4 regions of the Pantoea sp. S-LA4 genome follow, and region 1 is predicted to be linked to each of the others. Evidence: predicted binding sites of a transcription regulator. Region 1 holds the regulator's gene; each other region holds the start of a gene.

Evidence for each region. The regulator CRP, encoded in region 1, controls carbon source genes, mostly activating them, when cyclic AMP is high. The targets are predictions, from matches to a motif close to ATGTGANNNNNNTCACAT.
Region 2: ACX3P5_RS20160 (PTS sugar transporter subunit IIB) is a predicted target of CRP. The motif match lies at 967-984, and genes of this name have one in related genera.
Region 3: ACX3P5_RS09035 (sugar transporter) is a predicted target of CRP. The motif match lies at 997-1,014, and genes of this name have one in related genera.
Region 4: ACX3P5_RS12790 (YfcZ/YiiS family protein) is a predicted target of CRP. The motif match lies at 966-983, and genes of this name have one in related genera.

The regions. Positions count from the first base shown of each region.
Region 1 covers NZ_JBTLRC010000002.1:3,400,383-3,402,585, forward strand. Annotated here, with positions in the region: gene ACX3P5_RS16890 (phosphoribulokinase) at 1-257, shown strand, start outside; gene ACX3P5_RS16895 (OsmC family protein) at 285-689, opposite strand; gene crp (cAMP-activated global transcriptional regulator CRP) at 993-1,625, shown strand; gene ACX3P5_RS16905 (YccS/YhfK family putative transporter) at 1,683-2,203, shown strand, end outside.
Region 2 covers NZ_JBTLRC010000003.1:47,079-49,281, reverse strand. Annotated here, with positions in the region: gene ACX3P5_RS20165 (LacI family DNA-binding transcriptional regulator) at 1-820, opposite strand, end outside; gene ACX3P5_RS20160 (PTS sugar transporter subunit IIB) at 1,109-1,438, shown strand; gene ACX3P5_RS20155 (PTS sugar transporter subunit IIC) at 1,435-2,203, shown strand, end outside.
Region 3 covers NZ_JBTLRC010000002.1:1,743,893-1,746,095, forward strand. Annotated here, with positions in the region: gene ACX3P5_RS09025 (hypothetical protein) at 1-249, shown strand, start outside; gene cybB (cytochrome b561) at 352-894, shown strand; gene ACX3P5_RS09035 (sugar transporter) at 1,069-2,203, shown strand, end outside.
Region 4 covers NZ_JBTLRC010000002.1:2,577,877-2,580,079, reverse strand. Annotated here, with positions in the region: gene fadL (long-chain fatty acid transporter FadL) at 1-717, opposite strand, end outside; gene ACX3P5_RS12790 (YfcZ/YiiS family protein) at 1,076-1,372, shown strand; gene fadI (acetyl-CoA C-acyltransferase FadI) at 1,535-2,203, shown strand, end outside.

The sequences.
Region 1 (2,203 bases):
TCCAGCGCGTGCCGACGGTGGATACCTCGAACCCGTTTGCCGCCCGTGCTATTCCGTCACTGGATGAGAGTTTCGTGGTGATCCACTTCCAGGCGCTGGACGATATCGACTTCCCTTACCTGCTGGCGATGCTGCAGGGATCGTTTATCTCGCACATTAATACGCTGGTGGTGCCGGGCGGAAAGATGGGGCTGGCGATGGAGTTGATCATGGGACCACTGGTGAAGCGACTGGTGGAAGGCAAGCGAATAGAATAAGAGGCCGCAGAGCGGCCCCCGCAGAGATCAGCGTTCGATCACTTCATAGCTGTGGGTAATGGTGACGCCTTTGCCCAGCATGATGGCAACCGAGCAATATTTTTCTGCAGAAAGATCCACCGCGCGTGAGACCGCTTTATCCTGGAGCGCTTTGCCGCTAACGATAAAGTGCAGGTTGATGTGCGTAAAGATTCGCGGCGCCTCTTCACGACGTTCTGAGGTCAGTTTCACTTCACAATCAGCCACATCGTTGCGGCCTTTTTGCAGAATTGAAACCACGTCGATGGCGCTACATCCGCCCGCCGCCATCAGCACCATCTCCATTGGGCTGGGCGCTTTATCACCCGAATTGCCATCCATTAATACCTGATGGCCGGACGACGACTCACCGAGGAATGTCAGCCCTTCTACCCATTTCACTCTTGCCTGCATGATTTTCGCTCCAGAATATGCGGTTTTGCCGTCAGAGTACGCTTTCGCCTGGTAAACAGCAATCCAGAGAAATCCGCTGTTAGCTGAAGCGAGACAACAGAAGACAGTCGGCAAAAGCTGTGCTACAAACAGTGCTGAAAATATTTTTCGTCACCCGATGGCGAAGCCGGGAAGAATGATGCGCACTGCGCCGAATGCAGCCCGAATAATTTCCTGTAAGGGAAACGCTTGAAGCTTTCATCGCCTGACAGGGAAAACTGCCCCCTGTATTTTGGGCACGATTACAACAGAGGATAATAGCGAATGGTTCTCGGCAAACCGCAAACAGACCCTACACTCGAATGGTTCCTGTCCCATTGCCATATTCACAAGTATCCATCCAAAAGTACGCTGATTCACCAAGGTGAAAAAGCAGAAACGCTTTACTACATCGTGAAAGGTTCCGTCGCGGTTCTGATTAAAGATGAAGAAGGCAAAGAGATGATTCTTTCTTACCTGAATCAGGGCGATTTTATTGGCGAGCTTGGCCTGTTCGAAGAAGGTCAGGAGCGCAGCGCCTGGGTACGTGCGAAAACCGCGTGCGAAGTGGCGGAGATTTCCTACAAGAAATTCCGTCAGCTGATCCAGGTTAACCCCGATATCCTGATGCGACTCTCGTCGCAGATGGCGCGTCGCCTGCAGGTTACGTCTGAAAAAGTGGGTAACCTCGCTTTCCTCGACGTCACCGGACGCATTGCTCAGACTCTGCTTAACCTGGCGAAGCAGCCAGATGCCATGACGCATCCCGACGGCATGCAAATTAAAATTACTCGTCAGGAAATTGGCCAAATCGTTGGTTGCTCACGTGAAACCGTGGGCCGTATTTTGAAGATGCTGGAAGATCAGAACCTGATCTCCGCACACGGCAAAACCATCGTCGTTTACGGCACCCGCTAATTCCTGTCACCCACGGCGTGATGGCAACATCGCGCCGTTATTGTTTGTGTTGGGCCGATGTGGCGTCGAATTATTTACCATCCTGAAGTCAATTACGCCTTGCGGCAAACGCTGGTGCTCTGTCTGCCAGTGGCGCTGGGCTGGCTGGCTGGCGACCTGCAAAAAGGTCTGCTGTTCTCGTTAGTCCCCGCCTGTTGCAATATCGCCGGTCTGGATACCCCGCATAAACGTTTCTTCAAACGCCTGATTGTTGGCGGCAGCCTGTTTGCGCTCGGCAGTTTTCTGATTCAGTGGCTGACGCTGCACGCGATTCCTTTGCCGCTGATTCTGTTCGCGATGCCGCTGCTGCTGGGCGTCACCGGTGAAATTAGCCCGTTGCACGGCCGTCTGTTGCCGGGCTCGCTGATCGCCGCCATCTTCACGCTGAGTCTGATTGGCCGTATGCCGATCTACGTACCGCCGCTGCTCTATATCGCCGGCACGCTGTGGTACGGGCTGTTTAACTGGTTCTGGTTCTGGCTGTGGAAAGAGCAGCCGATGCGCGAAAGCCTGAGCCTGATCTACCGTGAACTGGCCAA
Region 2 (2,203 bases), on a different contig from region 1:
TAGTGGGTAAACCGGGTAAATTCACCGATCCCGCCAGGCTGAATACCATTACGTCATCCGGTACCGCTTTATTAAAGGCCTGTAACTGCGCCATAACGCTTTGCGCTTCCTGCTCATTAGCCACCAGCAAGGCGTTGAAATTCCGGCTGCTGGCATTATTCAGCAGCATCTGAATCGCCACCGACGAAGAGACCGCATCAGTAATCACCAGGTTACGGTTAAAAGGTAAGAGGTTATTTTCCAGCGCCAGCTTGTAACCCTGTAAGACCTGCCCGGCGGTGCCCCCGTTCTCAGGCTGGATGAGGGCGATCTGGCGACGGCCCTGATTAATCAGGAAATTGCTGGCGGTCTCGGCGGCAAAAGCGTGATCGAACTGGATACTGTTCGGCCCTTCCGCTTCGGCACAGTCGACCAGAATGACATGTTCATCATCAATATTAAGGGGAAAACGCGCGCCAATGATCAGCACATCATCGCACAGTCCACAGCTCAGCTCGTCAAGCGCGGTCAGAACGTCACTTTTGCTATGGGCAAAGCGCAATAACAGATGCTTCTGATGCTGACGAAGCTGCTTTTCCAGAGCGAAAAGCCAGGCGGTGATCTGATTAACGTTTTCCTGCGCGCAGATAACGCCGATACAGTGGGTGGTCTGGCTGAATAACGACTGGGCAATAACGTTTGGCCGGTAGTTCAGCTCTTCGACGGCTTTCAGGACCGCCAGCCGACTGGCTTCCTTTACGCCGCGTGAACCGCTCAACACCCGGGAAACTGTGGCTTTCGATACCCCAGCCAGCCGCGATACATCGTTGATAGTAGACATTTTTCTCCCCTGAAAACGGCGCTATGCCAAAAAATGCTCACTTTGCTTATCTGCGCAATGGTTCGCCGGCCAAAGTATAGCCATTTCATCCAGTCGTGGAAACCGATTTTCCATAAGCCACCCCCTCTTCGCTTTTACGGTCAATTTTGTGACCCTAATCGAATTAAAAAAAACCGCTAATCTGGCTTATTGACGCGCATCACACTTCTGATTGCTGTCGATGGAAACCGGTTTCCATATGATATCCAATCAGCCTCACTTTAGTGTCAAAGGCGAGGAACAGTAACCATGTACAGAATCATGTTGTGTTGTTCAGCAGGGATGTCCACCAGCATGCTGGTGCGGAAAATGGTGGAAGCCGCCGCGCAACGGGAATTAGCCGTTGAGATCAACGCGTTTGGCGTAGCGGAGTTTGACGAACAGTTTTCCCGCTATCAGGTGGTATTACTCGGACCGCAGGTAAAATATATGCTGCAAAGCCTGAGCGAAAAAGCAGCAGGCCAGGCGATTCCGGTCCAACCGATCGATATGATGGATTACGGCATGCAACGGGGTGACAAGGTGCTGGATTTCGCGCTGTCGCTGATTGCAGCTGCGCAGGAAAAGGCGGCCTTATGAGCTCACTCTATCAATCCATGATCGCGGTGATTGAGCAATCGATTACGCCGCTGGCCGGCCGGCTGGGCCAGCAGAAATATGTGATTGCTATTCGTGACGGTTTTACTGCCGCGCTGCCGTTTATGATCATCGGCTCCTTCATGCTGGTGTTTATCTTTCCTCCCTTCTCCGCCACCAGCACCAACAGCGTCGCCCGGGCCTGGCTCGACTTCTCCGCCACCTACCGTGACCAGTTGATGCTGCCGTTTAACCTCAGCATGGGGGTGATGACCTTTTTCATCTCGGTGGGGATTGGTGCCAGCCTGGGACGGCAATTCTCACTGGACCCGGTGATGTCAGGTCTGCTGGCTTTTATGGCCTTTTTACTGGTGGCGGCCCCCTACTCCAATCACACCATTTCCACTGAATACCTCTCCGGTCAGGGGATTTTTACCGCGCTGCTGACCGCCATTTATGCTACCCGCGTGTATGCGTGGCTGAAGCACAACAACGTCACGATCCGCCTGCCCAAAGAGGTACCGACCGGTGTCGCACGTTCGTTTGAGATCCTGATCCCGGTGGTGGTGATTATCGGGACTTTGCATCCGCTCAATCTGCTGATTGAGGCCAAAACCGGGATGATCATTCCGCAGGCCATCATGCATCTGCTGGCACCGCTGGTCTCCGCTTCCGACTCGTTACCGGCGATTCTGCTGTCGGTACTGCTGTGTCAGATCTTCTGGTTCGCCGGCATCCACGGGGCGCTGATTGTCACTGGCATCATGA
Region 3 (2,203 bases), 1.7 Mb from region 1:
TATTACGTGAACAAACAATCAGGCTACAACGAAAACCATGTGGTCCATGCCGCTGGCTGTGCGTTTCTGCCGCTGCCCGCTGACAGACTGTTTCTCGGCAGCTTTTATCAGGTCAACGCGGCTCTATTACAGGCGAAAAAGTATTACCCAGGCGCGATGGGCTGCGATACCTGCTGTCCGCTGAACGGTAAATCCGGCCTTAATCAACAGCAAAGCGTGGCCCTGAAACATACCCTGACGTCACGCTAGCGTCGTGGCGGCGGAAAAGTTATCCCGCTGCGCTAATTTGTTAAGATTTACCGCTATTTTCCGTTATGTTAGAAGGCCTGATTCTGTTTAGCGGGTTTTACCATGCGGGAAAAATATGCTGGATCTCAAATTGCCCTTCACTGGCTGACCTTTGTGCTGGTGGTCATCGCCTATGCCACGATTGAGCTGCGCGGTTTTGCACAGCGCGGTTCGTGGCAGGGTTATGCCATGATCATTACCCACTTCAGCGCAGGCGCGTCGGTACTGGTGCTGATGATTGCCCGTCTGGTGCTGCGCACCCGTCATCGTACGCCAGCGATTACGCCGGCTATACGTCGCTGGCAAACCGGGCTGGCGCATCTGACCCATACGCTTATTTATGCTCTGTTTATCACGCTGCCGATTCTTGGGCTGACGTCACGCTATCTGAAAGGCCGCGAGTGGTGGCTGTTCGGCATCAGTATGCCGGTGGCAGCCGTACCCAATTTTGATCTCGCCGACTGGCTGATTGACTGGCATGAGACGCTGGCACCGCTGGGTTACTGGCTTATCGGACTGCATGCGGTGGCGGCACTGTTTCATCATTATCTGCTAAAGGACAATACGTTGCTGCGAATGATGCCGGCACGCCGACGCGGTCAATAACCTCAGGCTATCGCCCGGCCAACGGGCGATAAAAAATAATCAGGATTAAAAACGGTTTATAAGGTTCCCCTTCCCGGTTTATTCACTACAATAGTCAGTAATTTGTGACGCAGGTCACTTTCGCTGGATGTTTCTGCCACATCCGATTCGCTGTTCTGACTGACTTGACTCCTCATGCAATCAACTACTGTTTCACGTAAAACGGCCTGGCTTCGCGTGGTGTTGCTGGCTATTGCCGCCTTTGTGTTCAACACCACTGAATTTGTGCCAGTTGGCCTGCTCTCCGATATCGCCGCTGATTTTTCGATGCAGACCGCTGATGTTGGCATTATGCTGACCATCTATGCCTGGGTGGTGGCGCTGCTCTCTCTGCCGCTGATGCTGCTGACCCGCAATATTGAGCGACGAATGCTGCTCGGTGTGCTGTTCCTGATTTTTATCGCCAGCCATGTGCTGTCAACGGTAGCCTGGGACTTCCGATCGCTGATCGTTTCACGCATCGGCATCGCGCTGTCCCATGCGGTGTTCTGGTCGATCACCGCCTCGCTGGCAATCCGCGTGGCCCCGGCCGGTAAGAAAACCCAGGCGCTGAGCATGCTCGCCACCGGTACGGCGCTTGCCATGGTGCTGGGCGTACCGATTGGCCGCGTGGTCGGTCAGTATCTGGGCTGGCGTACAACATTTGGCGCTATCGGCCTTTCCGCGCTGGTGCTGATGATCATGCTGGTGCGGATTCTGCCGCGTCTGCCGAGTGAACACACCGGCTCACTGAGCAGCGTACCGATGCTGTTCCGTCGTCCGGCGCTGGTCAGCATGTATCTGCTGGTCACGCTGGTGGTGACGGCGCATTACACCGCCTACAGCTACATCGAACCCTTTATGCAGGCGGTTGCGCATTCGGGCGAGAACTTCACCACTCTGCTGCTGCTGATGTTTGGTTCAGCGGGCATTATCGGTAGCCTGTTGTTCAGTTCGCTGGGCAATAAATTCCCTTCCGCCCTGCTGATTGCCGCGATAGCGCTGATTACGCTCTGCATGGGGCTGCTGATTTTCGCTGCGGTTCGCCCCACGGCGATCTCCATCCTGTGCATTGTCTGGGGAATGGCGATGATGATGATCGGCCTGGGGATGCAGGTGCGGGTATTGTCGCTGGCACCGGACGCGACCGACGTCGCGATGTCGCTGATGTCGGGTATCTACAATATCGGGATTGGCGCAGGTGCGTTGCTGGGGAATCAGGTCAGCCTGCACTTTAAGATGGCCGATGTGGGCAATGTCGGTGGGATGATTGGTCTGGTGGCGCTGCTCT
Region 4 (2,203 bases), 820 kb from region 1:
ACCATCAAAATCGACTTTTACTTCCGAGCGATAGGTAAAGCCGAAACGGTTATTTTCATCCACTTCATACAGGATGCCGGCGTTCCAGCCGTAGCCCCACTCATCGCCTTTCAGATGGGCGACCTGGGTATCGGCCGGAATACGTAATGCCGCGCCTGATTCACCGGCATAACGCTCGATTTTGGCTTTGGCATAGACGGCATCAAATCCCACCCCAACACTGAAATGTTCATTCAGCCGGTAAGCGGTGCTGAGATTAAAGTTCCCGGTCATCAGGTCCGTTTTACCGCCATAGCCACCGGCGGTGTAACCATTATTAAACTCTGTTGCTAAGCCATAATTGGAGGTGGCAGAAGCACCGATCCACCATTGATCGTTAATCGGCTGAACGTAATGAATATTCGGCACCCACTGATTCGGGGCGATATTATCGGCATCGAGGCTACGACCGCTCTGACTGCGACCGCTGATATTGACATCCGGATCGATATAGACCGCGCCAATAGAGAATGCCGGACGATCCATTAATGCCATCGTTGCCGGGTTACGGCTGGCGGATGCGGCGGTATCGCCCATTGCGCCTTCGCCTGAATATGCGCGACCTAAACCAATCGAAGAAAATTCATTTAACTGAAACCCAGCTGCGTAAACGTGTGAAGAGACAAGTGCCACTGCAGCCGCCACGGCTGACTTTGCAAACAGGTTTTTATGGTTCATGACCACAACCTCATGTGAATTATTATTTAACGTTATTACGTCGCGTAACAAGGGACGGCGGATTGTAGGGACTGATGTAAATCGTACATATCAGACCAGTGCGGAGAGTATAGGTCCGACCTGTGTGCATGTTGCAATATTGTTTTTAAAATATTTCAGGATTGATCGCTTAAAATTCGATCTGCGTAACAAAACTGAGCTGGCGCAGCACAGCATAACCAGTCCAGTTTGTTCTGGATCAAATTTTATTGTGATATTCGTCACTTAGCTACCGCTTCGTGGCGCATCTTTAGCCGAAGAGGTAAAATCTGGTGCATAAAATTGCTTATCCCACCAGACCTATCGTCAGGAGAAAATAATGACTGATGCCATTAAAAAATGCAGTGCGACGGAAACCGCTGCCTGCTGTTGTGTTGATGTTGGCACGGTAATGGATAATACCGATTGCACCGCCAGCTGGTCGGAGTGGTTTGCCCAGCGCACTGAGGCGGAAGCCAAACTGGCCAGTCTGACCGAACGTGCCCGCCAGGTAGAGTCCGATCCCTGTCTGATTGAGGCGCGCTTCAGCGAGGTGGATCAGGGCGTCCAGCTTGATATCGATTTCACCTTCTGCTGCCAGGCAGAAACCCTGATTTTCCAGCTCGGTTTACGCTAACCCGCCCGACGCCGCGTTCAGCGCGGCGTTTTTCATTTTCGTGTTTCCCTTCGCACTTTTTCCCTTTCGATATTGGCGACTCACCCGCTTGTGGTTAACACTGGGATCAGGTCAGACCTCTTCAGGCAATGACGCCACGGTCCCGAGTCACAGGTGAGAACAATGAGCAAAGCGCAGCCGCTGCTGACGCGCGATGGCGAACGCATCGCGATTACCCACGGGTTACGTACCCCTTTTCTGCGCCAGGCGACCGGCTTCCACGGCATTCCGGCGGTGGAACTGGGCCGGATGGTGGTCAGCGAATTGATGGCGCGCAGTGAACTGCCGGTGGAAGTGATTGATCAACTGGTGTTTGGTCAGGTGGTGCAGATGCCGGAAGCGCCAAACATTGCGCGCGAAATCGTCCTGAGTAGCGGCCTGAGCGTTCATACCGACGCCTACAGCGTCAGCCGCGCCTGCGCCACCAGTTTTCAGGCGGTGGCTAACGTTTGCGAAAGCCTGATGGCGGGAACTATCTCTGCCGGCATCGCCGGCGGCGCGGATTCGTCATCAGTGCTGCCGATTGGCGTCAGCAAAAGCCTGGCGCGGGCGCTGGTCGATCTCAATAAAGCCCGCAGCCTGCAGCAAAAACTGCAGATTCTGCGCCGCCTGCGTCCGCGCGATCTGCTGCCGGTACCGCCTGCGGTGGCCGAGTATTCAACCGGACTGCGAATGGGCGATACCGCCGAGCAGATGGCTAAAAGCCACGGCATCAGCCGCGAGGCGCAGGATGCGCTGGCGCTGCGATCTCATCAGCATGCCGCTAAAGCCTGGCAATCGGGCGTGCTGCAA